3 regions of the Clostridium sp. MF28 genome follow, and region 1 is predicted to be linked to each of the others. Evidence: riboswitches for the same ligand, from Rfam matches in the RefSeq annotation. Region 1 holds a riboswitch; each other region holds the start of a gene.
What was found. A riboswitch is a leader RNA that binds a small molecule or an ion and turns the genes downstream of it on or off. The one in region 1 is predicted to bind S-adenosylmethionine.
Positions count from the first base shown of each region.

Region 2: it holds a riboswitch for S-adenosylmethionine, as region 1 does, so the genes downstream of both, metK (methionine adenosyltransferase) here and AXY43_RS18170 (methionine ABC transporter ATP-binding protein) in region 1, are expected to answer to the same signal.
Region 3: it holds a riboswitch for S-adenosylmethionine, as region 1 does, so the genes downstream of both, AXY43_RS15750 (trans-sulfuration enzyme family protein) here and AXY43_RS18170 (methionine ABC transporter ATP-binding protein) in region 1, are expected to answer to the same signal.

Region 1 covers NZ_CP014331.1:4,117,272-4,128,370, forward strand. Annotated here, with positions in the region: gene rnr (ribonuclease R) at 1-2,113, shown strand, start outside; gene smpB (SsrA-binding protein SmpB) at 2,262-2,732, shown strand; gene AXY43_RS18165 (bifunctional metallophosphatase/5'-nucleotidase) at 2,951-6,208, shown strand; SAM riboswitch class I at 6,632-6,750, shown strand; gene AXY43_RS18170 (methionine ABC transporter ATP-binding protein) at 6,894-7,859, shown strand; gene AXY43_RS18175 (methionine ABC transporter permease) at 7,859-8,497, shown strand; gene AXY43_RS18180 (MetQ/NlpA family ABC transporter substrate-binding protein) at 8,509-9,339, shown strand; partial or broken gene AXY43_RS18185 (YkvA family protein) at 9,653-10,614, shown strand; gene AXY43_RS18190 (ribonuclease H1 domain-containing protein) at 10,716-11,099, shown strand, end outside.
Region 2 covers NZ_CP014331.1:3,918,017-3,929,115, forward strand. Annotated here, with positions in the region: gene spoIID (stage II sporulation protein D) at 1-484, shown strand, start outside; gene AXY43_RS17235 (M23 family metallopeptidase) at 925-1,662, shown strand; gene spoIIID (sporulation transcriptional regulator SpoIIID) at 1,770-2,024, shown strand; gene AXY43_RS17245 (rod shape-determining protein) at 2,104-3,138, shown strand; gene yyaC (spore protease YyaC) at 3,206-3,742, opposite strand; gene AXY43_RS17255 (hypothetical protein) at 3,843-4,247, shown strand; tRNA gene AXY43_RS17260 (tRNA-Tyr) at 4,407-4,491, shown strand; tRNA gene AXY43_RS17265 (tRNA-Val) at 4,501-4,576, shown strand; tRNA gene AXY43_RS17270 (tRNA-Thr) at 4,604-4,678, shown strand; tRNA gene AXY43_RS17275 (tRNA-Tyr) at 4,691-4,775, shown strand; tRNA gene AXY43_RS17280 (tRNA-Val) at 4,785-4,860, shown strand; tRNA gene AXY43_RS17285 (tRNA-Thr) at 4,891-4,965, shown strand; tRNA gene AXY43_RS17290 (tRNA-Tyr) at 4,978-5,062, shown strand; SAM riboswitch class I at 5,180-5,277, shown strand; gene metK (methionine adenosyltransferase) at 5,515-6,690, shown strand; gene recD2 (SF1B family DNA helicase RecD2) at 7,142-9,370, shown strand; gene AXY43_RS17305 (hypothetical protein) at 9,389-10,405, shown strand; gene AXY43_RS17310 (ComF family protein) at 10,378-11,034, shown strand.
Region 3 covers NZ_CP014331.1:3,612,134-3,623,232, forward strand. Annotated here, with positions in the region: gene AXY43_RS15735 (HlyD family secretion protein) at 1-107, shown strand, start outside; gene AXY43_RS15740 (ABC transporter ATP-binding protein) at 113-850, shown strand; gene AXY43_RS15745 (ABC transporter permease) at 841-2,112, shown strand; SAM riboswitch class I at 2,474-2,591, shown strand; gene AXY43_RS15750 (trans-sulfuration enzyme family protein) at 2,729-3,877, shown strand; gene AXY43_RS15755 (trans-sulfuration enzyme family protein) at 3,911-5,047, shown strand; gene AXY43_RS15760 (MarR family winged helix-turn-helix transcriptional regulator) at 5,232-5,717, opposite strand; gene AXY43_RS15765 (PTS mannitol transporter subunit IICB) at 6,067-7,473, shown strand; gene AXY43_RS15770 (BglG family transcription antiterminator) at 8,012-10,063, shown strand; gene AXY43_RS15775 (PTS sugar transporter subunit IIA) at 10,063-10,503, shown strand; gene AXY43_RS15780 (mannitol-1-phosphate 5-dehydrogenase) at 10,505-11,099, shown strand, end outside.

The DNA of each region.
Region 1 (11,099 bases):
AAATGAATATAATGCGTTTAAAAAGACTTTAAGAACTATGGAAAATGAAGGACTTATTATAAGAACTAAAAAAGACAAGTATATGATAGCTAATGCGAATCATGAAGAAGAAGGTCTTATTATAGGATCGCTTCAATCACATTCAAAAGGTTTTGGATTTTTAATTCCAGAAGAAGAGGGACAAAAAGACGTATTTATACCAAGCAATTGTATAAATGGAGCTATGAATGGTGATAAAATATCTGTTAGAGTAACAAGAGAAGATACAAAGACCAAGAAAAGAGAAGGAGAAGTAGTAGAAATTATTGAAAGAAACACTACTAGAATAGTAGGTGTATATGAAGATTCTAAAAATTTTGGTTTTGTAGTTTCTGAGGATCCAAGGATATCTAAAGATGTATTCATCTCAAAGAAGGATAGGAATGGTGCCAATGATGGAGATGTTGTTACAGTTAAGATAACAAAATGGCCTGAGGAAAATAGAAAAGCTGAAGGAGTTGTAACAGAGGTTTTAGGAAGAAAAGGTGACAGAGGAATAGACATTCTAATGATAATTAAAAAACTTGGACTTCCAGAAGAATTTAGTGAAAAAGTTCAAAAGTATGCTGAAGGTATTTCTGATGAAATTGATGAAGAAGAATATAAAGGCAGAAGAGATTTAAGAGATTTGAGAATGGTAACAATAGATGGTGAAGATGCTAAGGATTTAGATGATGCTGTATCTATCGAAAAATTAAGTAATGGCAACTTTAAACTAGGAGTTCATATTGCCGATGTAACACACTATGTAAAAGAAAATAGTCCATTAGATAAGGAAGCATTAAAAAGAGCAACATCAGTTTATTTAATAGATAGAGTTGTTCCGATGTTACCTAGAAAATTATCTAATGGAATATGTTCATTAAACCCTAGAGTAGATAGATTAACATTAACTTGCTTCATGGAGATAGATCATAAAGGAAAAGTTGTAGACCATGAAATTGTAGAATCTGTAATAAAAACTGATGAGAGAATGACATATAAAGATGTCACAAAGATATTAAGAGATAATGATGAGGAACTTATAAAAAGATATGACTATCTTGTTGATGACTTTAAAATGATGGAAGAGCTATGCGGTATATTAAGAAATAAGAGAACCAAAAGAGGTGCCATTGATTTTGAAATAGCAGAAGCTAAGATAACACTTAACGAGTTAGGAAAACCAATTGAGATTAAACCGTATGATCGTGAAATATCAAATAGGATGATAGAAGAATTTATGTTGGCAGCAAATGAGACAGTTGCAGAGCATATGTTTGGTACTCATCTACCTTTTGTATACAGAATACATGAGAGTCCAGATGAAGAAAAATTAGCTAAATTTAAAGAATTTGTTTATAATTTGGGATATGCTATTCAATGGACAGAAGAAATAAGACCAAAAAGTTTTCAAGAGATTCTAGAAAAGGTTAAGGGAAAAAACGAAGAAACAGTTGTAAGTACACTTTTATTAAGATCTATGATGCAGGCAAGATATGCACCAGAATGTAGCGGACATTTTGGGCTTGCAGCTGAGTACTACTGCCACTTCACTTCACCAATAAGAAGATATCCTGATTTACAAATTCATAGAATCATAAAAGAATATTTGCATGGAGAAGTAGATGGAACTAGAATAAATAAATTAAAAAATATAGTAGGTTATGCAGCTAAACAATCTTCTGAAATGGAAAGAAAGGCTCAAGATGCAGAAAGAGAAGTTGATGATCTTAAAAAAGCTGAGTATATGCAAGAGAGAATTGGTCAAGAATTCGAAGGAATTATATCTTCAGTTACATCTTTTGGAATATTCGTTGAGTTACCAAACACCATTGAAGGTTTAGTTCATATAACAGATCTAGATGATGATTATTATATATTCAATGAAGCAAATTTAAGCTTGATTGGTGAAAGAACTAAAAAGTTATATAAACTTGGAGATAAAGTAAAAGTAGAATGCGTTAATGTAGATATAACAAATAGAGAGATATTTTTTAAGATTACACAAGAGCCAAAGAGAGAAGAAACAGATAAAGATTTTGAATCAGAAGGAAAAATTAGCGAAGTAGAAAAAAAGTTAGTTGAAGTATAAGATATGATTTTAATGTTCTGAAAGAGCAAAAATTTGTGCATATAAACTTATTTTGAGCGTTCATATCAGCAATGTTCAAAATAAGTTGATTTACAGAAATGGGTATAATATAATTTTAGTAGAAATATAACCATAGCGGGTGATTATGATGGCAAGAAAAAGAAATGAGAATTCATTAGCAGAAAATAGAAAAGCAAGGCATGACTATTTTGTAGAAGAGGCAATGGAAGCAGGATTGGTTTTAGTTGGGACAGAGGTTAAATCAATAAGAAATGGAAGAGTGAATCTTAAAGACTGTTATGCAGATATATATAATGGTGAAATATTTGTAAAGAATATGCACATATCTCCTTATGAACAAGGAAATATATTTAATGTAGATCCATTAAGAGAGAGAAAATTACTTCTTCATAGAGATGAAATAAGAAGACTTGATGGTTTAGTGTCTAGAGATGGATATACCTTAATACCTCTATCATTGTATTTGAAGGACGGAAAAGTTAAAGTTGCGCTTGGAGTTTGTAAAGGTAAGAAAAATTATGATAAGAGAGACTCGATGTTAGAAAAAGCTCATAAGAGGGACATGGATAGAGCAATTAAGGAAAAGAATAAATATTAATTAAGCATGCTACCGAAAGTATAAAAATATTTTTGGTAGTTTTTTATTTGGTTAGAATACAAGATAATATGGGGTTTCTAGATAAAATTATTATAGAAATAATCTGAATAATAAATGGGTGACATTTACAATAAATATACTATTGAAAAAATATGTGTCATATAATTTTTTGTAAGTAATAATATGTAAATGAGATTAGTATTAAGGGGGAAATAATTGTGAAAAAACTTCTAAAGTTCAGAAAAGTTATATCAATTTTTACTAGCTTATTCTTCATAATTACTTTATTTAGCTCGTTTTCTATAAGAGTTTATGCAACTGAGAATGAAAAAATGTTTGACGTTATCGAAATCACTGATTTTCATGGAACACTTAATGATTCATCAGGAAATCAAGTTGCAGGGGTTTTAGCAGATAGAATAGAAAAAGTGAAAGAGTCTAATAAAGATAGGACATTGATTTTAGGTGGAGGTGATTTGTATCAAGGATCTGCAACATCTAATATCATGAAAGGGGTTCCTGTTCAGGAGACTATGTCTAAGATTGGAATGGAGATAACAACTCTTGGAAATCATGAGTTTGATTGGGGATTGGATACAACTACAAATACAACAATGAAGGGTGCAGCGTATTCAATAGTTTGCAGCAATCTTTACGATAAGAAGACTGGCAAGCGTGTATTTGATCCATATAAAATTATAACTAAAGATGGCATAAAAATCGCCGTTATAGGAGGAATAACAAGAGAAACAGAGACGAGTGTATCACCTAAATTTGTGAGTGACTATAAATTTACAGACCTTGCAAGTGAAATAAATCCTATTGCACTACAAATAAAGAAAGATAAATTGGCGGATGTAGTAATTGTATTGGTGCATGAAGGTGATAAGGGTGATAATGCAACAGGGCCAGTATTTGATTTAGCTAATAACCTTCAGAATGTAGATGCTGTATTTGGTGGACATAGCCATACTAAAACTGCTGCAATTGCTAAGAATACCAATATTCCAGTATATATTGGGGGATCAAACGGTAAAGGATATATAGATGCTAAATTCAAGTTGACTAGTGATAATAAAATCGTATTTGATCAGCCAAATCTTGAAACAAGTTATGTGGCGCTAGATAATGACAAAGGATATAAAACTGGAACACCACAAACAGACAGTGATGTTGATAAAATTGTAGATAATGCCAATAAACAGATAGAGCCAATGACGAGTGAAGTTATTGGGTATAATACAGAAAAGGATTTAACAAGAAAATTAGATGCTTCTCCATATGGATCATCAGTTTTAGGAAATTGGGCATCTGACGTTACAAGAAATTCTATTAAAGCTGATGTTGGATTTCAAAATAATGGAGGTCTTAGAATAGATATTCCACAAGGAAATATTACAGTCGGAACTATGTGGCAGTTCATGCCTTTTGATAACACAATTTATAAATTAAGCATGACAAAATCTCAATTAAAAGAAGTTCTAGAGCAGGCTGTTGCGGATAACAGTAAGGGGTTACAGGTATCGGGAATTAAATTCGGCTATGATTCAAATCTTCCATCAGGTCAAAGAGTTAAATCTATCACAAAAGAAGATGGAACTCCTATTAGTGATAACGAAAGTTTATCTGTTGCAGTTCCAGATTTTGTGGCTCAAGGAGGAGATTCGTTTACTGCATTTACAAAGTACGGTGGATTAGATGTTAAAAATGATACTCATGTTTTAGTAAGAGATGCATTTATAGATTGGTGTAAAGAAAATAAAGATAAAAATGATAAAAATACAATACCTAATACTGATATACCAAGAATGGTTAATATGTCTAGTTCAATAACTTTATTAGCAACAACAGATGTTCATGGTACAGTTTTAAATTATGATTATGGAACAGGAAAAGCACCATCTAAAGCACAGGGATTAGCTAAAGTTTCATCATATGTTAAAAGTGTAAGAGAAAATAATAATAATGTGATGCTAATTGATAATGGAGACACAATTCAAGGAACACCACTATCATATTACTATGATATTTTAGACACTACTTTAGAGCACCCTATGGCAAAGGTTATGGGAGCTATGAAGTATGATTCGTGGACACTAGGAAATCATGAATTCAATTATGGATTAGATGTATTAAATAGAGTGATTAAAGACTATAAGTCAGAAGGAATAGAAGTACTTGGAGCCAATATATATAAGAACGATTCAACAAATTTTGTAGATCCATATATAATGAAAAGTTTTTATGTTAATGGTAAAGAAGTAAAAGTAGCGGTTATAGGTTTAGAAAATAAATGCATACCAAGTTGGGAAGATAAAAAACATTACGATGGATTGGTATTTAATGACCTTGTAGATGAATCTAAAAAGTGGGTTAAAGAAGTAAAAGCCAAGGGCGCAGATGTTGTTATAATTTCAGCACATAGTGGTCAAGAGACTGATGCAGATGTTATACCAGAAAATGAAATTAACGCAATAGCAACACAAGTTGATGGTATAGATGCAATTATAGCAGGTCATACACATTTGAAAGTAAATGATCTAACTAAGAAGAATCCAGAAGGTAAAGTTGTTCCAATAGTTGAGTCAACTAAGGGAGCTACAGGTTTGGCACAAGTTGATATGAACTTTGATGGAAATGCAAAGCTTATAGGAATTTCAACAAAAAACATTGTTATTGATAATAGCATAGTAGATGATCAGGAGATTGTCGATTTAATTAAACCTTATGAAGATACAACATTAAAATATGTAGATACAAAAATAGGAACTTCAACTGGAGAATTTACAGGAAGTGGACAGTTAACAGAGCCTACTGCAATTATGGAGCTCATTAATAAAGTACAAAAAGAAAGTGCTGGGACTCAATTATCAATTGCAGCACCATTAAGTTCTGGGGCATATATACCTCAAGGTGATGTTACAATAAAAGATATGATGGCAGTATATGTATTTGAAAACTTTTTGTATGGAGTAAAAATGACAGGAAAGCAATTGAAAGACTGGATGGAATATTCAGTTAGATATTATGCTCAAACAACAGGGGATAATGCAGCAGTAATAAAAGATCCAATATTAAATATTCCAGATTATAACTTGGATCAATTATATGGTGCAACATATGATATTGATTTAACACAACCTGCATGTACTATCGACAAGGAAACAGGAAGAGTAATATCAGGAAATAGAATAAAGAATTTAAAGGTTAATGGTGTTGAAGTAAAAGATTCAGATGAATTTACAGTTGCTATAAACAACTATAGATTTAATGGCGGTGGTGGTTTTATGAAGGCCGCTGGATTAAGCAATACTGATCCAAGTATTATTGTCTATGATTCAGGAAAAGCACTTGGTGATGATGGCCAAGTGAGAAGTTTAATGACTAGCTACATTAAAAAACATGGAGAGATATCTCCAGATTGCTCAAATAATTGGGAGATACTGAATTTAGATAAGCAGAAAAAAGCAGCCTAAGATATGAAGCAATTATTTTGAGGCATAAAATATATAAGTAATTCTAGTAAAAATGAAGCCATGCACATAGATAGATTTATCTACATGTGTATGGTTTCAAATTTTATTGTAGAATATCTATTATTTTTTATGTTAATATTTTTATTAGCTTAGATATTGATTTTGAATATTTGATAGAAATATATAGCATATACAACAGATTTAACAATATAAATATAAAATAATTTAATATTTATACTATAAACTTAAATTTATTAATTAATTTCATAAAAAAATCTTGCAATATATGCAGAAAGTATATATAATAAAACCAATCCGATTACAATACTTGGATTTGAAAGAGCAAAAGGTTATTCTATAGATTTTGACAAATTAAAAAAAGTTGTATATAATTAGGTCAAAGCTAAATTAAATAATCTGAATATCTTATCGAGAGCGGTGGAGGGACTGGCCCTTTGAAACCCGGCAACCGAAATATTATTTTTTACTAAATGATATTTATATGGTGCTAATTCCAGCAGCTTTTAGCTGATAGATGAGAGGATAAATTTGTATGGTGTTTTATGCGCTAGAGATTTATTCTCTAGCGCTTTTGTTTTGAGGTGAACGTTAATAATTAAGTTAATTATTACATCACCTTAGTTATCCGGAAACTAACAAAACAAAGTCAAAGGAGGAAATGTGTTTGATAGAAATCAAAAATGTGGTAAAGAATTTTGGGGAAACACAAGTTATAAAAGATGTATCAATAAGCATTAAAGAGGGCGAAATTTATGGAATAATAGGACACAGCGGAGCAGGAAAGTCAACACTATTAAGATGCATTAATGGACTTGAATCTTATGATGGAGGTTCAATAAATGTAATGGGGAAAGAGGTTTCATCATTAGAAGGAAAAAGTCTTAGGGAATTTAGAAAAGATTTGGGGATGATTTTTCAAAATTTCAATCTTATGCAAAGAAAAAATGTTTTTGATAATGTTGCTCTTCCTCTTGAAGTGTGGGGGTACAACAAAAGTGAAATTAAGGACAAAGTATTAAGATTATTAGATTTAGTTGGATTAACAGACAAAAAGCTAAGCAAACCGTCAGAGCTTAGTGGTGGACAAAAACAAAGAGTAGCAATAGCAAGGGCATTAGCGTTAGACCCTAAAATACTACTTTGTGATGAAGCAACTTCTGCATTAGATCCTAAAATTACAAAAGACATTTTAGCATTACTTTCTAAAATAAACAAAGAATTAGGGATTACAATAGTAATGGTAACTCATCAAATGGAAGTAATAAAAGAAGTTTGTGAAAAAGTTGCATTGCTAGATGGTGGAAAAATAAAAGCAGAAGGAAGATCAGAAGATTTATTCTTACAACCAGGAAAATCATTAAAGAAATTCTTAGGAGAAGAAGATGAAGGAATATTACCAGAAGAAGGTGTTAATATCAAGATATTCTTCCCAAGTGATTCTTCTGAAAATGCACTAATTACAAAGATGGCAAGGGAATTAGAGATAGATTTTTCTATAGTTTGGGGAAAACTTGAAAAATTTAGGAGCGAAGTATTAGGTGGGCTTGTAATAAACATCAACGAAGAGGATAAGGACAAGGTTATAAAGTACCTTGAAAATAAGGATATCTTATTGGAGGTGATCGAATAATGAATCAGGTAATAGTAAAAGCTTTAATAGAAACTCTAGAGATGGTTTTTGCATCGACGATAGGTTCACTTATTTTAGGATTCATACCTGCAATAATATTAACAGTTACTGCAAAAGACGGATTAAAACCAAATAAAATAGTTTATACAGTTTTAGATTTAATAATTAATATATTAAGAAGTTTTCCAGTTATCATATTAATGGTAGCAATAATACCATTAACTAGATTTATTGCTGGTAAATCTATAGGTACAGAAGCAGCTATTGTTCCACTTACAATTGCAGCAGCACCATTTGTAGCAAGAATTATAGAATCATCACTTAGAGAAGTCGATAAAGGAATAATAGAGGCGGCAAGATCTTTTGGAGCATCAAACACTCAAATTATCTTTAAGGTAATGCTTAAAGAAGCAATTCCTTCAATAGCATCAGGAATTACTCTTACAATAATAAGCATTGTTGGATATTCTGCAATGGCAGGAACTATTGGGGGTGGAGGACTTGGTCAAGTAGCTATAAGCTATGGATATCAAAGATTCCAAACTGATTATATGGTAGTAACATGTATTGTGTTAATCATAGTAGTACAAGGACTACAGCTTATAGGCAATTATTTTTACAATAAATTATCAAAATAGGGGGAATAAATATGAAAAAGAAATCAATTTTATCAGTAGTTTTAGCAGGAGTAGTGACACTAGGATTAGTAGGTTGCGGGGGCACAGCTACTTCAGGAAGTAAAGATTCTAAAAATGACAAGGTAATAAAGATTGGGGTAACACCAAAGCCACATGAAGAGATAGTAAATATAGCTAAACCATTACTTGAAAAAGAAGGATATACAGTAGAAATAACAGAATTTAATGATTACAATCAACCTAACACTGCTGTAGAAGAAGGTTCATTAGATGCAAACTTCTTCCAACATACTCCATACTTAAATGAACAAAATTCATCTAAGGGATATCACCTAGTTTCAGTTGGTGCAATACATTTAGAACCAATGGGATTATATTCTAAGAAGGTAAAAAGTTTAGATGAACTTAAAGATGGAGCTACAATTGCCGTTCCTAATGATCCATCAAATGAAGCTAGAGCATTAAAATTATTAGCAGGAAAAGGCTTAATAAAAATTAAAGATGGAGAACTAGTTACATCAAAGGATATTACTGAAAACCCTAAAAACTTAAAGTTTAATGAATTAGAAGCAGCAGCAGTTCCAAGAGCAATAGATGACGTTGATGCTGCAGTAATCAATGGAAACTATGCTATAGAAGCTAAATTTAATCCAGCAAAAGATGCAATTATTATTGAAGATAAGGCTTCAGAAGCTGCTAAACCTTATGCAAACATAGTTGTTGTAAAACAAGGTAATGAAAATCAAGAAAAAATCAAAGCTTTAGTAAAAGCTATGACATCACCAGAAGTAAAAGAATTTATAGAAAAAGAATATAATGGTTCAGTAATTCCAGTATTTTAATAGTTCATTTTGAACATATAGATTCAAAAAAGAAATTGAATAATAAGTAGTATTTGCAGCATAAATATGCTGCATTACAAGAAGAGAGGCTATGCCAAATATCATTTAGGCAACAAAATGATATTAAGGCATGCCTTCTTTTTTTATAAGAAAGTTAAATGGGGGCTTCTGGTATTAAGAAAAATTGTAGATTCTATATATAACATATCTTTAATAATTTTCTGGAATAATGTATACTTTTAAGTATATTTAGGAAAGTAATTAGATTTAATTTATATATAAAGTAAGAATTTACTCTAAAGGGGAATAAAAAATGAACATATCAGAAGTAAAAGTTAAATTAACTGGTAATGATATATTAAGTATAATCAATGAATTTGTTAAGGTTGATGGGTTGGATTTAAGAACAGTAACTATTAATGATGGAATAATATTAGAAGGAACTTTGAAAAAGGGAATAGATATAGACTTCAATATAAAGGTTCAATTAGTTGGGTGTGTTCATAACAAAATTACTGTAAAGATAGTTAAAGTTAAAGTATTAAATGTTGGTTTCTTCAGAATATTAAGAAGTTTTGTGTTAAAGCAATTAGCAAAAGCTTTTAAAAAGTATGGAATAGATAGTGATAGAGATAAAGTAATAATTGATATAAATACAATACTTCAAGATGTACCATACATAAATCTAAATATTAGTGAGGTCTTCATGAAAAAATCAGAGGTATGGGCTGAAATTTCTAATGTTGAGGTTTCAATACTAGGAGAATTAATAAAGGAAAGTGATGTTGAAGAAACAAGTGAAGAAGAAGAGATTGATGTAGCATCATTGGATACTATAAATAAAACTAAAGATTGCTATTCTGTCGGAAGAAATAAAATTACAAATAAATTATCTGAAAATGTGAGAAATTATAAAGAGTATATATTTGTATTACCAGACATAGCTTCTTTAATATATAGATTACTTAAGGATAAAAGAGTATCTATAAAGACTAAGCTTATAATGTCGGCAGGAATAGCATATTAACTGTACCAGTTAACATAATACCTAATAGTATACCATTTATAGGCGTGATTGATGATATTGGAGTTATATTTTTTGTTTTAAATAAGATTATTAAAGATATACCATTATCGATAATAGTAGAGAATTGGGAAGGTAAAAATGATATACTTTTAGTATTAAAAAAAGGAATAGAATATCTAACTAACTTTACAAATGCTGCAAATATTGAAAAATTATATAGTGCTGTAGAAGAATTATCATCACTATAGAAAATATTATTTATAAATTTAATAACATATAGATTATAAGTTTATAAATATTCCATGAAAAGTATAATAATAAGTTAGACGGTCGGAGAAAGGAATAATATATGGCGAAAAAAGTTTATGCAATACAATATGGTTTTGATATTAAAAATAACAAAAAGGTTGAAAATGTAATAGTCAATACTTGGAATGAATGCTTAGCATATGTAAAAGGGGTAAAGGGAGCAAAGTATAAGAGTTTCGAAGACATAGAAGAGGCAAAATCATATCTAAACGAAGGAAATAGAATGCTAAAAAAGAGTGATGAAAGTTATCCAAAAGACTGTCTTCATGCATATGTTGATGGAAGTTATAATTCTTCTGACGGAAGATATTCTTATGGGGTAGTTTGTGTTAATGATGATGTTGTAGAATATATAGAAAGCGGAGCTGAAAAAGATAGCTCTTCTAAAAATATAAGACAAATAGCAGGCGAACTTAAGGGAGCT
Region 2 (11,099 bases), 200 kb from region 1:
AACCAGCTCTGGAAAAACAGAAGATGCAAAAGATGTATTTTCTATGGATGTACCATATTTAAAATCAGAAGACAGTAAGGGTGAAGAAATTGCACCTAAATATAAGACGAGCACACAAATTCCTATAAACGATTTTATAAATAAAATTAATTCTAAATATAAAGGTGTTAATGCTAATAAAAGTAATTTGTCATCACTAATTAAGATATTAAGTTTTACAGAAGCTGGAAGTGTAAAAGAAATAAAAATAGGCAATGAGATTGTTAAAGGAACTGAATTTAGGACATTGTTCAATTTGAATTCGACCAATTTCACATTAGACTTTCAACAAGATTCTGTAGAAGTTAACTGCAAGGGTTATGGCCACGGTGTAGGGATGAGCCAATGGGGGGCTAATGCGATGGCAAAGAGTGGATCGAAGTATGATGAAATTCTTAAACATTACTATAGCGGAGTCGAAATCCAAGAAATAAATTACAACTAAGGAGAGAGTATTTACGTTAACTTAGACATAGGGTTGGCATAACTTCATATGAATAATTGAATAAATTTAAAGAGGATACTTGTTTATTTTTTTATAGCAAGTATCCTTTTCTATTTTTGACTATAAATTAGCATGGGGTATATCCTCCAATTAATTGAATTTTTGTATATGTATGTTTAAAAAAAGTGGAGATGGACATAATTTAGAACATCACTACTTAAAACAGAAATTATAAAGTAGAACTTCTTAAATTAGGGCCTAAATCCCTGATGGATATATCTATTGTTTAATAATTAAATTATATGTACTTTTTAACACTAGATATACACTTATAACAATAATTTTAAAATACCTTTAAATGTAAATAATACATGATAAAAAAGCAAATTTATGTATTATTTTTCATAAAAAGGGAACTATAACAATTGGAGGTGTTCATATTGGACAAAAATTTAAAAGAAAAACTTAAAAACTTATTTAGGAAGGAGGGATTTTATATCGCCTTATTCCTATGTCTCTGTATTGTAGTAACTGTTGGAACTATCTCTTATAAAATGCTCAACAGCAAAAACCAAGTTAATAAAACAGAAGACGTAAATAAAGATCTAACAATGAATTCTGGAAATGAAGGAAATTCTAATAATTCAGTTCAAAATGCTGAAAGAGTAGAGAATGCTCAAAATAATAGTAATAAAGACAATGCAGATAAAACAAAAACAGAAAAGGCTGCATCAGTATCTACAAATAATACGGTAACATTTGTAAATCCTATAGATGGAGTAGAAAGTAGAAAATATACTTATCCTGCGCCAGTTAAGATGGAAGAAGGAGTTTTCAGAACTATTAGAGGTATTAATCTACAATCAACAGTAGGATCAGAAGTAAAGGCAGCAGCAGATGGTGTTGTGGAAGTTGCAGAAAATACTGGCGTTGAAGAAGGGGTTGTAGTAGAAATTAAACATGCTAATGGCCTAAAGACAAGATACGGAAATCTTGATGCAAACTTATCAGTAAAAAAAGGAGATAAGGTTAAAGCAAATCAAGTTATTGCAAAAGTAGGAGATAGCGCAAAGGTATTTAGTAAAGATGTATTTGGTGAATTTTTAAATTTACAAGTAATTAATGCTAATGGAGAACAAGTTAATCCAGAAAAATATTTTAATTTAAAATCTAAATAAAATTTTATGAAAATATATATTAGTCATTTGTTTTTTTCATTAAAATAAATGACTAATAAATCAAAAAATAAATGATAATAAAATGATAAAATCAAGGAAGTGGTATTTTGAAAGACTATATTGAAGAAAGAGTTTTAGATGTTGCAAGATATATCATAGATTCAAAAGCTACAATAAGAAAAACAGCTAAGGTTTTTGGTGTTAGCAAGAGCACAATTCATAAAGATATGACAGAGAGATTGTTAAAAATTAACCCAGAAATTGCTCAAGAAACTCATTCTATTTTAGAATTAAATAAAGCTGAACGACATATTAGAGGTGGAAAAGCTACACAAATGAAGTATAAAATTATTGAATCTTAGTAGGATTAAGTCTATAATATATTATTAGTAGAATTATGTAAATATAGGTATTAATATGTATTATAGGAGTGAATAAAAAATGTGCTTTTGGAGAACGGGGATAGACCTCGCAATTGACTTAGGAACGGCAACTGTACTAGTTTACGTAAAAGGTAAAGGGGTAATATTAAAAGAACCTTCTGTTGTAGCCATAAATAAAAATAATAATAAATTGTTGGCTATAGGGGAAGAAGCAAGAAAAATGATAGGAAGAACCCCAGGAAATATTGTTGCAGTAAGGCCATTAAGAGATGGAGTGATTTCTGATTACGATATAACACAAAAAATGCTAAAGGAATTTATAAAAAAAGCGTGCGGGAAAAGAAGTATAAGTGCACCTAAAGTAATTGTTTGTGTACCATCTCAAGCTACAGAAGTAGAAAAGAGAGCTGTTATTGATGCAGCTATGAATTCAGGAGCAAAAACGGTCCATTTAATTGAGGAGCCGCTAGCAGCAGCCATTGGAGCAGGATTAGATATTACTAAGCCGAATGGATGTATGGTAGTGGATATTGGCGGAGGTACTTGTGATATCGCTGTTATCTCATTAGGTGGAGTGGTAGAAAGAGAGTCAATAAAAGTAGCGGGAGACAAGTTCGATGAAGCCATAATAAAATATGTACGTAATGAATATAAATTAATGATAGGTGAGAAAACAGCTGAAGATTTAAAAATAAATATTGGATCAGCATTTAAAAACTCTAGAAATCTAACTTGTATGATGAAAGGTAGAAACCTCATTACAGGATTACCAGATGAAATAGAAATTACAACAGAAGAAATACGAAATGCAATAAAGGAACCTGTGGAAATAATAGTTGATACTGTAAAAAAGGTATTAGAAAGAACACCGCCTGAATTAGCCTCGGATATAATAGAAAGAGGAATATTAATGACTGGTGGGGGAGCTTTAATACATGGGTTAGATAAACTTATAGAGTTTAAGACTGGCGTAGTAGCAACTATAGCCGAGAACTCAGTTGAATGTGTTGCGAACGGTACAGGCAAAGTGCTTAATTATATAGATAAATTAGATAGTCAAGTTAATTCTCAGCAAATAGTTCTTATAGAATAGCTTTATAAATAGCAGTCATTAGTAATTTCACTATTGACTGCTATTTATTTAGTTAAATATAAAATACCTAAATTTTAGGATATTTCCAGTGACTTAAACTATAGGCATCAATAAATATTTTGGATATAATTTTAGCCATATCCATAATGAATGAGAGTCTTATGCTTCGCGAAAAAAAGAATTCAGCATTATCACTAGAGTCCACAATGCCTATAACTGATGCAATTCCTACCTCGGGAAGTTCTTTTCCGACTCCTTTACCAGGATGTATTGCATAGTCCCTTATACGAATTTCACCAATATCATCTTCGTCACCTAAGCAGGCATCAACACCAATTATTGATGCATTAGGGTGATTACTATATATTTCATTTAATCGTTCATCTATGTTCAAAGCATGAATTGGAGAAGATAAAGTTCCATAAACAGGTAAAGGAAAAAAGTTTTCTGTGAGTATAGATCCAACTAGAGGACCTAAACAATCCCCAATACATTTGTCAGTACCAATACAAACTATTATGGTGTCTTTTGATATAAATTTTTTAACTTCTAAAGCTAAATTATAATAAAATTTAGGATCAAGTTTAATATCTGGCTTGCTCAAGGGACATATACCTCCTTTATAAAATATATATATGAGTAATTAACAGAAGATAGTATAAAAAAATGTTTTTTGGAAATTAATAGTAAATAAGGAGGTGCATATGAAAAAAGTTTTAATGTATTTGGTTTTAGTTCCTACAATAATAATAAACATGTATTTTCTGTTATATTGGCAACCGCAAGATGAAAATTCTGCAAAAGAAGTTGTTGTACAAGAAACTGTTTCGTATTCGAAGCCATTATATAAAATAAATAAAGAAAAAGCGTTAAGTCAATTATCTACAGATAATAAAAAGGAACTTGAAAAAATAATAAAAAAATTATCTGCATTTGATATAGGTAAAATAAAAGAATATTATGAAGATACGAATGATAATGAAAGCCTAATAGAAATATTTAAAATCTTAAAAAGGAGATTAACAACAGAAGATTATAAGAAAATTCAAGAAATATCATCTTCTTTTTTAGATATACAAGAGATTAACAAAAGAATAAAAAATAATTAGGATTAACATATTAAATGAGAGCATATTGTAGAAATAGAGAGTAATATGAATTTAAATTATTTATATGGGTGTATATTGGAGTTGAAATAAAATCGCTTTACCGATATACTAATCATTGTTGACCGGCAAATGAGGCAACAAGGTATAAAAAATAAATATGGAGGAATTCCCGAGTGGCCAAAGGGGGCAGACTGTAAATCTGTTACGTTTCGTTTCGATGGTTCGAATCCATCTTCCTCCACCAATTTATAATGGGCGCATAGCTCAGCTGGGAGAGCACCTGCCTTACAAGCAGGGGGTCACAGGTTCGAGCCCTGTTGTGCCCACCATTATAAAATTACTAATCTAATATATATGCTGGCATGGCTCAACGGTAGAGCAGCTGACTTGTAATCAGCAGGTTGTAGGTTCGATTCCTATTGCCAGCTCCAATAAAATAATATGGAGGAATTCCCGAGTGGCCAAAGGGGGCAGACTGTAAATCTGTTACGTTTCGTTTCGATGGTTCGAATCCATCTTCCTCCACCAATTTATAATGGGCGCATAGCTCAGCTGGGAGAGCACCTGCCTTACAAGCAGGGGGTCACAGGTTCGAGCCCTGTTGTGCCCACCATTATAAAATTACTAAATCTAATAATTATATGCTGGCATGGCTCAACGGTAGAGCAGCTGACTTGTAATCAGCAGGTTGTAGGTTCGATTCCTATTGCCAGCTCCAATAAAATAATATGGAGGAATTCCCGAGTGGCCAAAGGGGGCAGACTGTAAATCTGTTACGTTTCGTTTCGATGGTTCGAATCCATCTTCCTCCACCAAAAAGAATAAACTTAAGTTTATTCTTTTTTATTTTTTATCTTATATAAAAATTGATTGATAATATTGACTAATTATACAGCATATGATAAAATACTTTTGAAAATTGAATTATGTTACTCTTATCAAGAGAGGTGGAGGGAAAGGGCCCTGTGAAACCCGGCAACCTGTATTATATAAGGTGCCAATTCCTGTAGAGTTTTCTACAAGATAAGAAAATGATTGCTAAATTGCGCTCTTCTTATCGAAGAGCTTTTTTATTTTTTTAAGTTTGCGCATGCTTAAATTATACAAAGAAACAATTAATAAAATAGTTTGACTATTATTTATTGTATTTAAATAAGGTGAAGTTTTTATAAACGATTATTATTCTATAAAGCTATGTATAGTTTTTAATAAAATAATTTTATTCGTGAAGATAGTTATAATATTTAAATCTAAGGAGAGAAAAGATATGAGAAGATTATTTACTTCAGAATCAGTTACAGAAGGACATCCTGATAAAATGTGTGACCAAATTTCAGATGCTATACTAGATGCTATTCTATCTAAAGATCCAATGGCTAGAGTTGCTTGTGAAACTTGCACAACAACAGGTATGGTTATGGTAATGGGAGAGATAACAACAAATTGTTATGTTGACATTCCTAAGGTAGTTAGAGAAACAGTAAGAGAAATTGGATATGATAGAGCAAAATTTGGATTTGACTGTGATACATGTTCAGTTCTTACATCGATAGATGAACAATCTGCAGATATAGCTATGGGAGTAGATGAAGCATTTGAGTCAAAGAAAGGTGAAAAAGATGAAGTTGAAGCAGTTGGTGCTGGAGACCAAGGAATGATGTTCGGTTTTGCAACTAATGAAACTGAAGATTTTATGCCGCTTCCAGTATATATGGCTCATAAATTATCAAGAAGACTTACAGAGGTAAGAAAGAATGGTACATTAAGTTACTTAAGACCAGATGGTAAAACTCAAGTAACAGTTGAATATGAAGATAATGTGCCAAAGAGAATTGATACTATAGTTATATCAACACAACATGATGAGAAGGTTACTTTAGAGCAAATTCAGGAAGACCTTAAGAAGTTTGTTATAGAGGCTGTTGTACCAGCAGAATTATTGGACAGTGAGACAAGATATTTCATAAATCCAACTGGAAGATTCGTTGTTGGAGGACCTCAAGGGGATTCAGGATTAACAGGTAGAAAGATAATAGTTGATACTTATGGTGGATATGGCAGACATGGCGGCGGAGCTTTCTCAGGTAAAGATCCAACTAAAGTTGATAGATCAGCTGCATATGCTGCAAGATGGGTTGCTAAGAATTTAGTTGCAGCTGGTGCTGCAGATAAGCTAGAAATTCAATTAGCATATGCAATTGGTGTTGCAAAGCCAGTTTCAATTGAAGTTGAAACATTTGGGACAGGAAAAGTAGATGAAGATAAGATTGTTGAAGTAGTAGAGAAGGTATTTGATTTAAGACCAGGAGCTATAATCAGAGATCTTGACTTAAGAAGACCTATCTATAAGCAAACTGCTGCATATGGACATTTTGGAAGAAATGATCTTAACTTACCATGGGAACAACTAAATAAAGTAGATGAAATAAGAAAAAATCTATAGCATAATTCTTAAGTGAATTTTTATTATCAATATATATAATAGAAGTTTTTGTAGAATGGTAAAAAGTCGTCTTAAATCTAGACGGCTTTTTATTATGGAGAAATTTATAATTATATATTTGAATAGTATATATAGAAATTTAATAGATTGAGTGCTCAACTAAGATTAAAATTTATAACTTTAATTGCAAAACAGATAAGCATTTAAAAGCACTTAAAATCTGAGCACTTTAGAATTTATTAAATATTTATAGTTTTATTTTGTATACTCCATTTAAAAGTTATTTTATGTAGGGAAGAATAAGAAAAGATTATGAGTTATAAGTGATTAGTTTTAAATTGGTATAAATATTTATGATATAATTATAAGAAAAAATCAAAGTTAAATTTGACGCTAAATTTTAATTTTAGAAAGTTTAAGGTAAATATATAAAGATTTGGAGAGATTCTATATGGAAGTTCTAAATGGATTTGTTGAGAATATTGTTTTTAAAAGTGAAGATACTGGTTATGTAGTTTGTAGAATTAGAAACGAAAAGACATTAATTAGTGCTGTAGGAACAGTTCCTTTCTTGAGAGAAGGACAAAATGTAAAGTTAACAGGATACTGGACAGTACACAAACAATTTGGTAATCAATTTAATATTCAGGATTATGAAGAACTTCTTCCAAATTCATTAGATGGCATAGAAAAATATTTAAGTGCAGGAATAATACATGGAATTGGACCAGTTACGGCTAAGAAAATAATAGAGAGATTTGGTGAAGAAACTCTAGACATAATGGAAAACCATATTGAGAGGCTTATGGAGATAGAGGGTATAGGGGAAAAGAAATTTCAAATAATATATGAATCCTATATAGAGCAACAAGGTTTAAAAGATATAATCTTATATTTTCATAAACATGGAGTCACTAATAATCAGTGTGTAAAAATATATAAGAAATTTGGTCCAAATGCGAGGCAGATAGTATCTGATAATCCATATATATTATGCGATGAAATATCAGGAATTGGGTTTAAAACAGCTGACAGAATTGCTATGAGCATTGGCATTGAAAAGAATTCAGAGTTTAGAATTCAAAGTGGCATTAAATATGTTATGAATCAATTTTGCTCTGCAGGAAACACATTTATGCCTAAAAATAATATAATAGAAGAATGCGAAAATAATTTGTTAATATCTAAGGAATTAATTGAAAAAAATATATATGACATGGCTGCGCAACAAAAAATTATTGTTGAAAACATAAACGGTACTGAAGTCGGATTTTTGCTTCAATATTATTATTGCGAGCTAGGTGTTACTAGTAAAATAATAACTTTAGGTTTGCAGCAAATTCAGACTATAAACTCGGATGTTGATTTCGAAATTAACGTTTTTGAAAAGGAACAAAATATAAAATTTGCAGAATCACAAAGAGAAGCAATTATTGGCGCATTTAATAATGGTATAGAAATAATTACCGGTGGGCCAGGAACAGGGAAGACTACAATTATAAAGGCAATAATACATATATATGAGAATAATGGAATGAAAGTAATACTTGGGGCACCAACAGGAAGAGCTGCAAAGAGGATGACTGAATCAACAGGGAGAGAAGCTAAAACAATACATAGACTATTAGAAATGGGAATTTCTGAGGATGATGAATCAGTATTTGAAAAAGGAGAATCATCGCCTCTAGATTGTGATGTAATAATAATTGATGAGGCGTCTATGATTGACATTATCTTAATGCAGAATCTACTAAAAGCAATTAATTTAGGAACTAGGTTGATAATTGTGGGAGATGTTGATCAATTACCTTCTGTTGGACCAGGAAATGTGCTAAAAGATCTTATAGAAAGCGATTATATAAAGGTGGTAAGATTAAAAGAGATATTTAGGCAAGGATCAGAAAGTTTAATTGTAGTAAATGCTCATAGAATAAATGAGGGACAGATGCCTTTGCTAAATCAAAAAGATAGAGATTTTTTCTTTATTAGCGAAGATAATCAAGAAAGAATTGCAAATACTATAATGGATCTAATAAATAGAAGACTCCCTAAGTTTAATAAGTCTTGGAATAAACTGAAGGATATGCAGGTTTTAACTCCTATGAGAAAAGGTGTGCTTGGAGTCACAAATTTAAATACGAAGCTTCAAGAAATGTTTAATGCATCATCAAAAGATAAAAAGGAAAAGACTTCTCGAGATATAATTTTCAGAGAAGGTGATAAGGTAATGCAAACAAAAAACAATTATACATTAAAGTGGATTAGGGTTAGTGGTTATGGCGAAAATGAAGGAGTGGGAGTTTTTAATGGTGATCTGGGATTCATAGAAAGCATCGATGAAGAAAGAAAAACACTCACAATCATATTTGATGAAGAAAGAAAAGTTATATATGATTTTAATTTTTTAGATGAGTTGGATTTGGCTTATGCTACTACAATACATAAAAGCCAAGGAAGTGAATTTAAGGTTGTAATAATTCCGGTATTTATGGGATCGCCATTTCTTATGAATCGTAATTTGCTTTATACAGGTATTACGAGGGCAAAACAATTAGTAGTAGTTGTTGGGTTTCAAAAAGCATTAATGTATATGATTAATAATACAAATAGTATAGAAAGATACTCATCTTTGAGATATAGAATAAGAGAGATAATAACCAAAGATGAATTCGAAGAATAAGGGAAAGGAGATAGGTGTATGAGGAATTTATGTAAAGTAACTTTAGAAGATTTAAAGTATGCATTTGATAAGATAGATTATTGGTATAAGAAAAATATCAAATTTTTAACAGTAATAACAGTTCCATTTAATACATCGTGTGTTTTTTCAAAGATAATAAGTAAAGTTTCACAAAATAATGGGAGGGTCTTATATGTATGGGGAAAAGAAGGTGAAAACAAAGAATTAGTAAATATAACAAGAGAAATGTATTCTGATATAACTCATTCGTATATTGTAAAAGAAATTTCAAATGCTAAACTTACTTTTACGCACTACAATAACTTAATGAAGATTAAGCAGAACTATGATTTGGTTATTTTTGATGATATAACATACTTCTCCAATCTAAGTAATGTAAATATAAGAGAGATGTTAGAAATGTGTTCAAACATAGGAGAAAGAGTTTTGCTATATAGCATAGAAAAGACGACTTTAGTAGGCGAAAAGTTCGAACTTGCAGCATATAATTATAAAAAACCGTTTGTGGAGCCTAGGGTATTAACTACACGAATAGATTTGAATTCAGATATTCCATTTTCTCTATATGACTATCTTAAATGGTTCAGGGAAAATAGCCATAAGGTGGCTATTTATGTACCCAATAAAGAGAAGCTTGACATAGTATATGATTATTTTTGTAATAAACTAAAACTTTCAAATGTAAAAGTAATAAAAGTTTCAGGAAATGATGATATAAAAAAGAGTGAAAAAGTATCAAAATACAAGGATAAGGCAATATTTATAATAACTAATAAAATAGAGGAGTTACTTGAATATTGCTATATGGATGATGCAGTAGTACTTTTTGCTGATAATGAAAGATATACTTATAAAAAGCTTTTGTATATATGTGGACAAATAAGAAATGTAAATCTAAAATTACCAGAGGTTCTTTTGGTATCAAACGATATATCAGAAGATATTGAGAAGGCAAAGAATATGGCAAGAGATTTCAATAAAAAGGTATGGGAAAAGCGTTTAATAGAATTATAAAAAGTATATTAGAAGGATTAATTGAAGTAATATATCCAAGAGAAAATTATTGCATTATATGTAAAGAAGATAACTGCTTTGGTATATGCGAGCATTGTATGAAAAGTATAAAAACAATAGCAGATTCGTATCAAGATGAAATAATAAGTTATGGGTATTATGGAGGAGTATTAAAAGATTTAATACTTAAATTTAAATATAAAAGCAATTTTACAGCAGGAGATATATTAGCAGAATTTTTAGAAGAATATATTATAAGAAACTTGAAATATCAGGAGTATGTAATAACCTATATACCACTATCAAAAAAATCTAAAAAGATTAGGGGATTTAATCAGTGTGAGTATATAGCAAAGAAAATAGCTAATGATTTATCAATTGAAGCTCTAGAAGTTTTGATAAAGGATAAAGAAACAAAAGAACAGAAAAAATTAAAGAAGGATGAAAGATATGAAAATATAAAAGATGCTTTCAAAATAAAAAAGGGATTAGAAATTGGAAAATATAATATTATACTGGTAGATGATGTAACAACTACAGGTGCAACTCTTAAAGAAGCTTATAAATTATTAAGAAAATATCAAGTAAAAGACATAAAACTCTTGACCTTAGCTAAAAGTCATATATAATATTAATGTAAAGCTAGGTTTGTGGTTGAAAGTCGAAGCTAGTCGCAGGCAAAACGATCCACGTA
Region 3 (11,099 bases), 510 kb from region 1:
ATTTCAGTGTAGAAATTTCAGGTGAAGGAATATCAGATGGAATTATCATAATTGATGACCCTTCAACTCATAAAGTTGGAGAAAAAATTCGAATAAGTGGAAGGTGAGTTTTTTGAATGATAATATAATAGAAATGAGAAACATCGTAAAAAGCTTTTATATTGGAACTCCCAATCAATTAGATATTCTCAAGAATATAGATATAACAATAAAAGAGGGCGAATTTGTATCAATAGTTGGTGCGTCAGGGTCAGGAAAAAGCACTTTAATGAATATTATAGGAGCACTTGATAGACCAACATCTGGAACATATATTTTAAGTGGAACAAATGTTGGTGAAAAAACAGATAATGGATTATCAGAAGTTAGAAATAAGAAGATAGGATTTGTGTTTCAAACTTATAACTTAATACCGAGGAGTTCAGCTTTGAAAAATGTTGAGTTACCAATGCTTTATTATGGAATGGGAAAGCAGGAGAGAAAAGAACGGGCAGAAAAGCTTCTAGAACTTGTTGGAATGAAAGATAGAATGAAGCATCTTCCAAATGAATTATCAGGTGGACAGAAACAGAGAGTGGCAATTGCACGTGCACTTGCAAATGATCCAAGCATAATACTTGCTGATGAACCAACAGGAGCACTTGATTCATCAACTGGTAGGCTAGTTATGGATTTATTTCATAAGGTACATGAAATGGAGAAGAAGACAATTGTCTTTATAACTCATAATTATGAACTTGCAGGAGAAACAGAGAGAATCATAACATTGAAGGATGGGAAAATAGTATCAGAAGAACATAACGACAAATATACTAGAAGGTTTCAAAATGGTGAAAAGTTATGTTTATAAAAGAGAATATAGCACTTGCGATAGCAGGTATAAAATCAAGCAAAATGCGTTCATTATTAACTATGCTAGGAATTATAATAGGAATATCATCTGTTATAGGGATTGTTTCTATTGGAAGTGCAATTACATCTACAGTATCATCTCAAATGGATAAAATGGGTGCAAATAATATAGACATTGGTATAGCGATAAAAAAAGAAGACGGAACTGCTAGTGGGAATGGGACTAGTAAACAGCCAGAAGATAGTGATCTTATAACAATGGAACAGATAAATTCATTTAATGAAGTATTTAAAGATAAAATTAATAGTATAAGTGTACAGGAACAATTAGGACAAGGAAAAGTAAAAGATGGATATTCTTATGCAAATGTAAGCACCACAGGAGTAAATGAAGGATACAAACAGGTTAAAAACTTGAAACTAATTAGTGGAAGATTTATCACTGATAGGGATGTTAAAGCAAATTCTAAAGTCGCTATAGTTTCTGATAAGCTTGTTAATAATATCTTTAAAGGAAAAACTGATCCGTTAGGTAAAGAAATTAAAGTCTATGCAAATGATGATATTCAGACATATGTTATAGCTGGTGTATATCAATATGAAAATTCATCATTATTTGGAATGGGTGAAGGTTCTACATCAGAAAAGGACAGAAGAACTTCTTTATATATCCCTATAACAACTGAAAAAGCACTACAAAAAAATAAAAACTTTGAGTATTTTACTGTAGTCCCTAAAATGGGGATAGACAAAGGGAAATTAGTTAGCGATATGCAAAAGTATGGGAATAAGATGTACAAGAATAATAAGAATTGGACATTAATGGTTCAGAATAATGAAGCTGATGCTGCAGAAATAACATCAGTGCTTGGTATGATATCTATGGGGATATCTGTAATTGCAGCTATAGCATTACTTGTAGGAGGAATAGGAGTAATGAATATAATGCTCGTATCTGTTACAGAGAGAACAAGAGAGATAGGAACAAGAAAGGCTCTCGGTGCTAAAAGTAGTCACATAAAGATGCAATTTATAATTGAATCAGTTATAATATGCACCATTGGTGGAACAATTGGTATAATACTTGGAATTGGGATGGGAATAATTGCATGTATAGTATTAAAATCACCAATATCGATATCTATTCCAACAATTTTAATAAGCTTTACTTTTTCAATGGCGATTGGTGTGTTCTTTGGATATTATCCAGCTAAAAAAGCGGCTAGCCTTGATCCGATTGAAGCCTTAAGATATGAGTAAGCAGTATGAAAAAGTAGTAGATAAAAAATAAAACACATATATCCTAAAGAAGTTTAATTCATCGAAGTTCACCTTAAACTAGTGAATAGTAAAAATTATATATTCTATAAAGAATGAATTGTATTATTTAAAATGTATATGCAAAATATGATTAGTGTTATGAAGGTTAAATTTGTGAAGATAGATATTTTATTAAGAATTAAAATATCTATCTGTTTTTTTATTTAGAAGAAGTCTTAAGGTAGGAATGAAACTTTCATAATTTAATTACATAGAAAGTCGATATTTTTACTAATAATTGTTGACAAGTTTCTGTAACTATGTATAATTAGTATTAACAAAAAAATATCTGGATAAGTTAATCTTATTAAGAGCGGTGGAGGGACTGGCCCTTTGAAGCCCGGCAACCTGAAAGATTTTATATAAAAATTTTTTCGTTGGTGCTAAATCCTGCAAGAGAATATCTTGAAAAATGAGAGGAATTAAGTTTTTGTAGAACTTATAATATGACTATAAAGTCACTTCTTGTTTTGGAAGTGGCTTTTTTTATTAATATTATTTCTGATATTAGCAATAAGTAATGCATTAAGCAAAGCAAATTAAAGGAGGCAAAATAATGACTTTAAAAAAATCTTTTGAAACAATCGCAGTCAGTGGAGTATCAGGTGGAGATAAAGAAACTGGTGCTATAAGCTTTCCGATATATCAGGCTGCTACGTTTAAACATCATGGTCTTAATAATAGCACCGGATATGATTATGCAAGGGCTCAAAATCCAACCAGGGAAGAAGCTGAAAAAACATTAGCTGTTTTAGAAGGTGGAAAATCAGCGATAGGGTTTTCTTCAGGAGTTGCAGCAATTACAGCCTGTATACATTTATTTAGGGCTGGAGATCATATAATCTTATCTGATGATTTATATGGTGGGACATATAGATTGTTTGATGATATTTTTAGGGATTTTGGATTAGAAGCTACCTTCGTTGATACTACAGTTACTAAAAATATATTAAATTCTATAAAGGAAAATACAAAGGCAATACTTATAGAAACTCCATCTAACCCTATGATGAAGGTAACAGATATAAAAGCAGTTGCAGAAATAACAAAAACAAATAATTTACTGTTAATTGTGGATAATACTTTTTTAACTCCGTACTATCAAAGACCACTAGAACTAGGAGCAGATTTAGTTGTTCACAGTGGAACAAAGTTTTTAGGTGGGCATCATGATTTACTTGCAGGGTTCATAGTAGCAAATGATGAAGAAATATTAGAAAAATTAAGAAGAATTCACATGTCAACAGGAGCAACTTTATCTCCCTTTGATTCATGGTTAATTTTAAGGGGTATAAAGACTTTACATATAAGGTTGGAAAGGTCACAAGAGAATACACTTAAGATAGCTAAGTTTTTAGAAGGTAATCCTAAAGTAGAAAAGGTGTATTACGTAGGTCTAGAAGGTTTTGAAGGCTATGAATTAAATAAGAAACAATCGACAGGTTTTGGGGCAACATTATCGTTTAGAGTAAAAGAAAAAGAATTAGTTGCCAAGATTTTAGAAAGAGTTAAAGTAATAAGATTTGCAGAGAGCCTAGGGGGAGTAGAGACATTAATAACATATCCATTTACTCAAACACATTCAGAGATACCGGAAGAAATTAAGCAAAGACTTGGAGTAGATGAATATCTGCTTAGATTATCAGTGGGAATAGAGAATATAGAAGATTTGCTAAAGGATTTAGAAAATGCTATAGGAAAATAAAGTTTATAATTAAAATAGAATGGGGCGTTAAATATGAATTTTGGAACTAAATTAATACATGCAAGTGGAGATATAGATCCGGCAACAGGATCAGTAAGCACTCCAATATATCAGACATCAACATTTCACCAATTTGATATAGAAAACTTCGGAAAATACGATTATGCAAGATCAGGTAATCCAACCAGAGATGTGGTAGAGAAATTAATTGCAGAACTTGAAGGTGGCGAGTGCGGATTTGCATTTGCATCAGGAATGGCAGCTATTTGCTCTGTATTATCAATATTCTCTTCAGGAGATCATATTATAATATGTGGAGATGTATATGGGGGGACATATAGAGCTACTACAAAATTATTCTCAAGATTCAATATAGAATTCACTTTTGTAGATGCATCAAATATTGAAGAGATAGAAAAAGCATTCAAAGAAAATACTAAAGGTCTTTATTTAGAGACACCTTCAAATCCACTGCTAAAAGTTATAGATTTAAGAACAGCTAGTAATTTAGCTAAAGAAAATGGAGCAATAACTATAGTGGATAATACATTTATGTCACCATATCTGCAAAGACCTATTGAACTAGGAGTAGATATTGTTGTTCACAGTGCAACTAAATTTCTTGGAGGGCATAGTGATGTTATAGCAGGTCTTGTTGTAACTAAAACAAAGGAATTAGGAGATAGGGTGTATCAAATACAAAATACTTTTGGGGCAGTACTTGGACCACAAGACTCGTGGCTTTTGGTTAGAGGTATCAAAACATTAAAAGTTAGACTAGATGCACTTCAAAAAAGTGCCCAAAAGCTAGCAGAATGGCTTGAATCAAGAGAAGAAGTTGAAAAGGTATATTATCTTGGATTACCTTCTATGGAGGGAAGAGAACTACATTTAGAACAAGCTGATGGAGCAGGCGCTGTATTATCATTTAAATTTAAAACATTTGAGAGAACAAAAGTATTTTTAAATAATGTAAAGAATGTAGCGGTAGCTGTTAGCTTGGGTAGTGTTGAAACTATAGTTTCATATCCAGCTAAGATGAGTCATGCTTCAATTCCAAAAGAAGAAAGAGAAGAGCTTGGAATAACAGACACATTGATAAGAGTATCCGTAGGATTAGAAGATATAGATGATTTAATAGAGTCATTTAGAGAAGCAATGGAAAAATAAAAATTACAGAGATAAGTTATATATAAAAGTTGATGAAAAAGGGTGATTTATATGATGATCCTTTTTTCATGCTTCTGATTAGAGGAATAATTCGATTAAATTTGGTGAAATGAAAGAAATAGAATTAATCGAGATATTATAATTTAAAAAATATCCTTTATGTAAGCAAGTGATTAGGTAAGTGTTATTTTAATTTTTTTAATATATTTATAAGGTTTATTATGGAATCATCTAACGTAATTACTTCATCATCAGAAAGAGAAGAAATTTTTTCAGCGAAAGAGCTACAGATGGCATTACGAAGAGAATTCAGTAAATCATAAGCTTTTGGTGTTAGTTCAACTCTAAGAATCCTTTTATCATTAGGATCTGGATATCTATTAACTAATTCATAATTAATAAGGTTGTCTATAATTGGAGTCATATTAGATTTTGATATACCTATATTATCTGCTATTTGAGAAATAGGAGATGAATTACTGTGAAAAAGATAGAATATAACTCTGGCGTGTGAAGGAGGAATAGAAAAATCGGAGCAGCATTGTTTATTATTTTCATGTAATGATTGAAAAATTTTAGATATATCTTGTACTTTGAATATATTACTTTGAATAATCCATAAAAAGTTAATTAAGGAATCTGCAACTTTAAATAAATTTTCTTTTTCCATATTAAAACAAATCCTTCCTGAGGTGGTATATTAGTAAATTATAAACTATTGATAAATTGAAGACAATAGATAAGGATTATTGTAATATTTAATATACTTAATAGGTTAAAAACACTTACTAAGTATATTTTTTTGTTTTGTAAAGATAATAAAAGTATGCTTTCTTTTCGATCATTTTAGGATATAACCATGTATTTTCAACAGTTTAACATTAACTTTAAATTTGTCATTGAAAACGTAACTCAAATTTGAAGTTGTTTAAATTGAAAAGGTATTCTTCATAGTTTAAGATAGTAAATGAAAGAACTAATAATAAATTATATAAATAAAAATAGATGGAGGTTTTATTATGGAAACTAACAAATCGTCTCTTAAAGGAAGCGTGCAAAGATTAGGTAGTTTTTTAAGCGGTATGGTATTACCTAACATTGGTGCATTTATTGCTTGGGGTTTAATTACAGCTTTATTCATTCCAACAGGATGGATTCCAAATGAATATTTCGGTAAAATGGTAGGCCCTATGTTAAGTTACTTATTACCATTACTTATTGGATATACAGGTGGTAAGATGGTATATGGTCAAAGAGGAGCAGTAGTTGGTGCAATAGCAACAACAGGAGTTGTAATTGGTGCTTCTATCCCAATGTTCTTAGGAGCAATGATCATGGGACCATTCGGTGGATTTGTAATTAAAAAAGTTGACCAATTCCTAGAAGGAAAAGTTCCAACAGGTTTTGAAATGCTTGTTAATAACTTCTCATCTGGAATTTTTGGAGGAATCGTAGCACTTATAGGTTATACTTGTATTGAACCAGTAGTTACAGCTTTTTCAAACACATTAGGAAGTTTAGCTACTATAGTTACAAATATGGGACTTTTACCTCTAATAGATATATTCATTGAACCAGCTAAAGTATTATTCCTAAATAATGCAATTAATCATGGAATATTATCTCCACTTGGAATACAACAAGCACAAGAAGTTGGTAAATCAATATTCTTCTTACTTGAAGCAAATCCAGGTCCAGGTCTTGGTATACTTTTAGCTTACACTTTCTATGGTAAAGGAAATGCAAAACAATCAGCTCCAGGAGCTATAATAATTCACTTTCTTGGAGGAATACATGAAATATATTTCCCTTACATTTTAATGAAACCAGCATTAATATTAGCAGCAATAGCTGGTGGAATATGTGCAGATTTAACTTTTGTATTAACTCATGCTGGACTTGCAGCACCAGCTTCACCAGGTAGTATATTTGCAGTACTTGCGATGACACCAAAAGGTAGTTATGCATCTGTTTTAGCAGGAGTTGCTGTAGGTGCAATTGTATCGTTCTTAGTTGGTTCAATAATTCTTAAGGCATCAAAAGATAATGGAGAACAAGACATTGATGAAGCTCAAGCTAAGATGAAAGATATGAAAGCAGAAAGTAAAGGTGCAAAAGCTTCAGAAACTGCGGCTAATGTATCAAAAGCTGATGTTAAATTAATAGTTTTTGCTTGTGATGCAGGTATGGGATCTTCTGCAATGGGAGAATCTATTCTTAAAAAAGCATTAAAAGATGCTGGAATTACTGATGTTGGAGTTAAGCATTCATCAGTTGATAGCATTCCACAAGAAGCAGATGTTGTATTTACTCAAGAAAACTTAGTTGAAAGAGCAAGAAAATCAGCTAAAACTGCTAATATAATTACAGTTAAAAACTTCTTAGATCGTTCTAAGTATGATGAGTTTATTAACACATTAAAATAATAAGATATTATTAACTAGAGTAGAATTTAGTAATATAACTTACAGGCATTGGTAAACGGACTGATTTACCAATGCCATTTTTAAATTTGATAAATAATAGAGATGAGAGTGGATGATAGTCAAACTTTAAATTTGTCATTAGAAATGTATCACAGTTTTGAACTTGTTTGAATTGAAAGGATGTTTCATATAGAGTAATATATATATTGAAAGAAGCAATAATTTATAGTAATTAAATAGGAGGTTTTATTATATAAAACTTTATTTAGACAAAGTGACTTCCAACTTGAACTTTGGATAAACTGGTAGATCTGATGATAACGTTTATGATACAACGGGTTATTAACTTTAAATTAGCAGTTTTATTTAAGATGTGTGTATTGGATCTTCTTTAATAGGAAAATCTATTTTTAAAAGAATTTAAGAAATTCAAAATCTAATGACATCTGAAGATTCTACTTCAAGTTAAAATTAATTGTTATAGATATGATCAGTCTATCAATATATACAAAATAATAGATAAATCAGGTGAGATATTATGAATAATTTAACGCCTAGACAACAATTCATATTAAGTACAGTATTAAATGAAGGAACTTTTAATATAAAACGGCTTCATAAAGATCTTGACATAAGTGAGAGAACTATTTTAAGAGAACTTTCTTCTATTAATAAAAGATTAAAGAAGAATAGTATAACTATATTTAATGACGAAAATATGAATTTAAGTATTTCAGGTAATAAAGAAAATATAGAGGAGATAAAGAAATCATTAGATATGGTTCCGATTCCTTGGCTATTAAGTAAAGAACAGAGACAAATAGTTATCATATGTGAATTATTAGTTAGTAATGAGCCACTAAAAGCTTCGTACTTTTGTCATAAGTTCAATGTTGTAATGGGAAGTATAAGCCTTGATATAGACAATATTGAAGAAAGGCTAATATCTAAGAATTTATGTGTGATTAGAAAACGTAGCTATGGGATAAGTATTCAAGGGTCAGAGTGGAATAAGAGAAATGCATTAGTGGAGCTATTCTTTGATTTTAAACCTTTTGAAGATTTAATAGCATTTCTTTATGATGAAAAAGTTGATCCGATAGTTAAAACTTTGTTTAACATTGTTTTTGGGAATGAGGCTATCCAATTAGTAAAGGATATATTAAAAGATATAGATTTTGATTATCTTAAAGGAAATGATGTCAAATACTTTAGTTTGTTTATCCAAGTATTGCTATCTATAAAAAAGACAAAGAATGGAGAAATTATATATTTACCTCAAGAGATTAAAAATAGTATATTATCTTTAGAGGAATATAAAAAAATACAATATTTAGGTAGTGTTCTGCAAAAGAATAATATAGATATATGTGAAGATGAACTTGTTTACTTATGTTTATATTTAAGTGATTACAAATACTTTTTTAACAATAAGCATCTTATAGAATCAGACATTAATTATGAGAATATTGCTAAAGAGGTTACAGAGGAAATATCAACAAAAATATATGTAGATATTACTAAAGATGAGCAGCTAATAAGGGATTTGACTCAGCATTTTAAACAAACATTTTATATGTTAAATTTAGGATTGAAAGTTATAAATCCTTTGATTAATGAAATAAAGGAACACTATTCAGAGTTATATAAAATCATAAAAAATACTTGCAGATTAATATTCTCCAGGTACAATTTTAAGATTCCTCCAGAAGAGGTTGGATATATAACAATGCATATTGCTGTTGCAGTGCAAAAGCAACAAGCGATGTCAAAGAATATAAAAGCACTTGTTTTATGCCCAAGTGGCATAGGGACTGCAAGAATACTTTGTAGTAAAGTAAAGTCTATATTTAATGAAATCAATGTTATTGATGTTGTATCCTTACATGACATTAATAGTATAATTGATAAAAATAAATATGATTTGATCCTATCTACTGTTCCTGTAAACTTGAAAACCAAACATAACCTGATTGTTGTTTCTCACTTTATGACTGAAGTAGATATAGAGAATATAAGTAATTTTATTTCTAACTTTAAAGCTAGTAATAATGAAAGAGAATTAGAATTATTTGCTCAAACAAAAGACAATACAGTAACAAATCACGAATATGAATTAGCCAATACAATGGTTAAGAATTTTCAGCTAAAAAAATCAGATAGTGATTCATTTATTAATTTAATAAATTATATAGTAGATGATATTCACAGGATTGATATTGGAACAGATAAAGAAGTAATAAGGGATCTTATATTTAAGAGAGAGGAAAATGGAAATGTTGTAATTCCGGGAACTCATGTAGCCCTTATACACACAAGAAGTGATACAATAACTGCTCCATTTGTAGGAGTGTATAGAATAAATAAACCTTTATCTATGAAGAGTATAGGATTTTCAACAGAAGATGTAGATACCTTTATAGTAATGTTTGCAAGAAATACTGAAAGTAATTATATACTTAAGATTCTTGGGAAAATAAGCGTTTCATTAATAGAAAAGAAAGAATTTGTTGAAATGCTAAGACTAAGTAACACTATAGATATTAGAGATTATTTAATTAATATTATAAATAACGAGGAGGAAGACTAATGGAAAAAGGAATTTTAGTAAAAGAAGGAATAGTATTAAATGTTGCGTCAGAATCTAAGGACAAGGCGATAGAAAGAGTTGGTAAACTTTTAATTAATGGAGGATACGTTAAAGACAATTATATAGAGGGAATGAAAGCTAGAGAAGAAGAAGTTACAACTTACATGGGAAATGGTGTTGCTATTCCTCATGGTATGAATGAATACAAGAAAGAAATACTTGAAACAGGAATAGTTATAGCTCAATACCCTAATGGTGTAGATTTTGGTGAAGGCAATACTGCTTATATAGTAATAGGGATAGCAGGAAAAGGCGATGAACATATGGAGATATTATCAAAAATAGCTTTAACTATTCAATATGAAGAAAATGTTGAAAGACTTAGAAAAGCAAAGACACCAGAAGAAATAATGGAGATTATAGAAGAAGGAGAAATGTAATATGAAAGCAATTCAATTCGGTGCAGGAAACATAGGAAGAGGATTCATAGGTGCATTACTTTCAAAAGCAGGATATCACGTAGTATTTGCTGATGTAAATAAAGAAGTAATTGATAAAATCAATGAAGATAAAAAATACACAATACATGTAATGGATGTAAATTGTGAAGAAATAGTAGTTGAAAACATAAGCGGAGTTATTTCTATAAACGATGAAATTTTAGATGAAATAAAAGAAGCTGAAATTATAACAACAGCAGTAGGTCTTGTTGTATTACCAAGAATAGCTCCAACAATAGCTAAAGGAATACAACTTAGAAAAGAAGCAGGAATCAAAACACCATTAAATATAATTGCATGTGAAAATGCAATAAAAGCAAGTTCTCAATTAAAAGCAGAAGTTGAAAAATGCCTAAGCGAAGAAGAAAAAGCTTATTTAGAAGAATTTGTTGGATTCCCAGATTGCTCTGTAGATAGAATTGTTCCACCAGTTAAGAGTGAAAATATTCTAGATGTAGTAGTTGAAAAATTCTATGAATGGAATGTTGAAGAAAAAGCATTCAAAGGAAGTATTCCAGCAATTGAAGGAATGAATT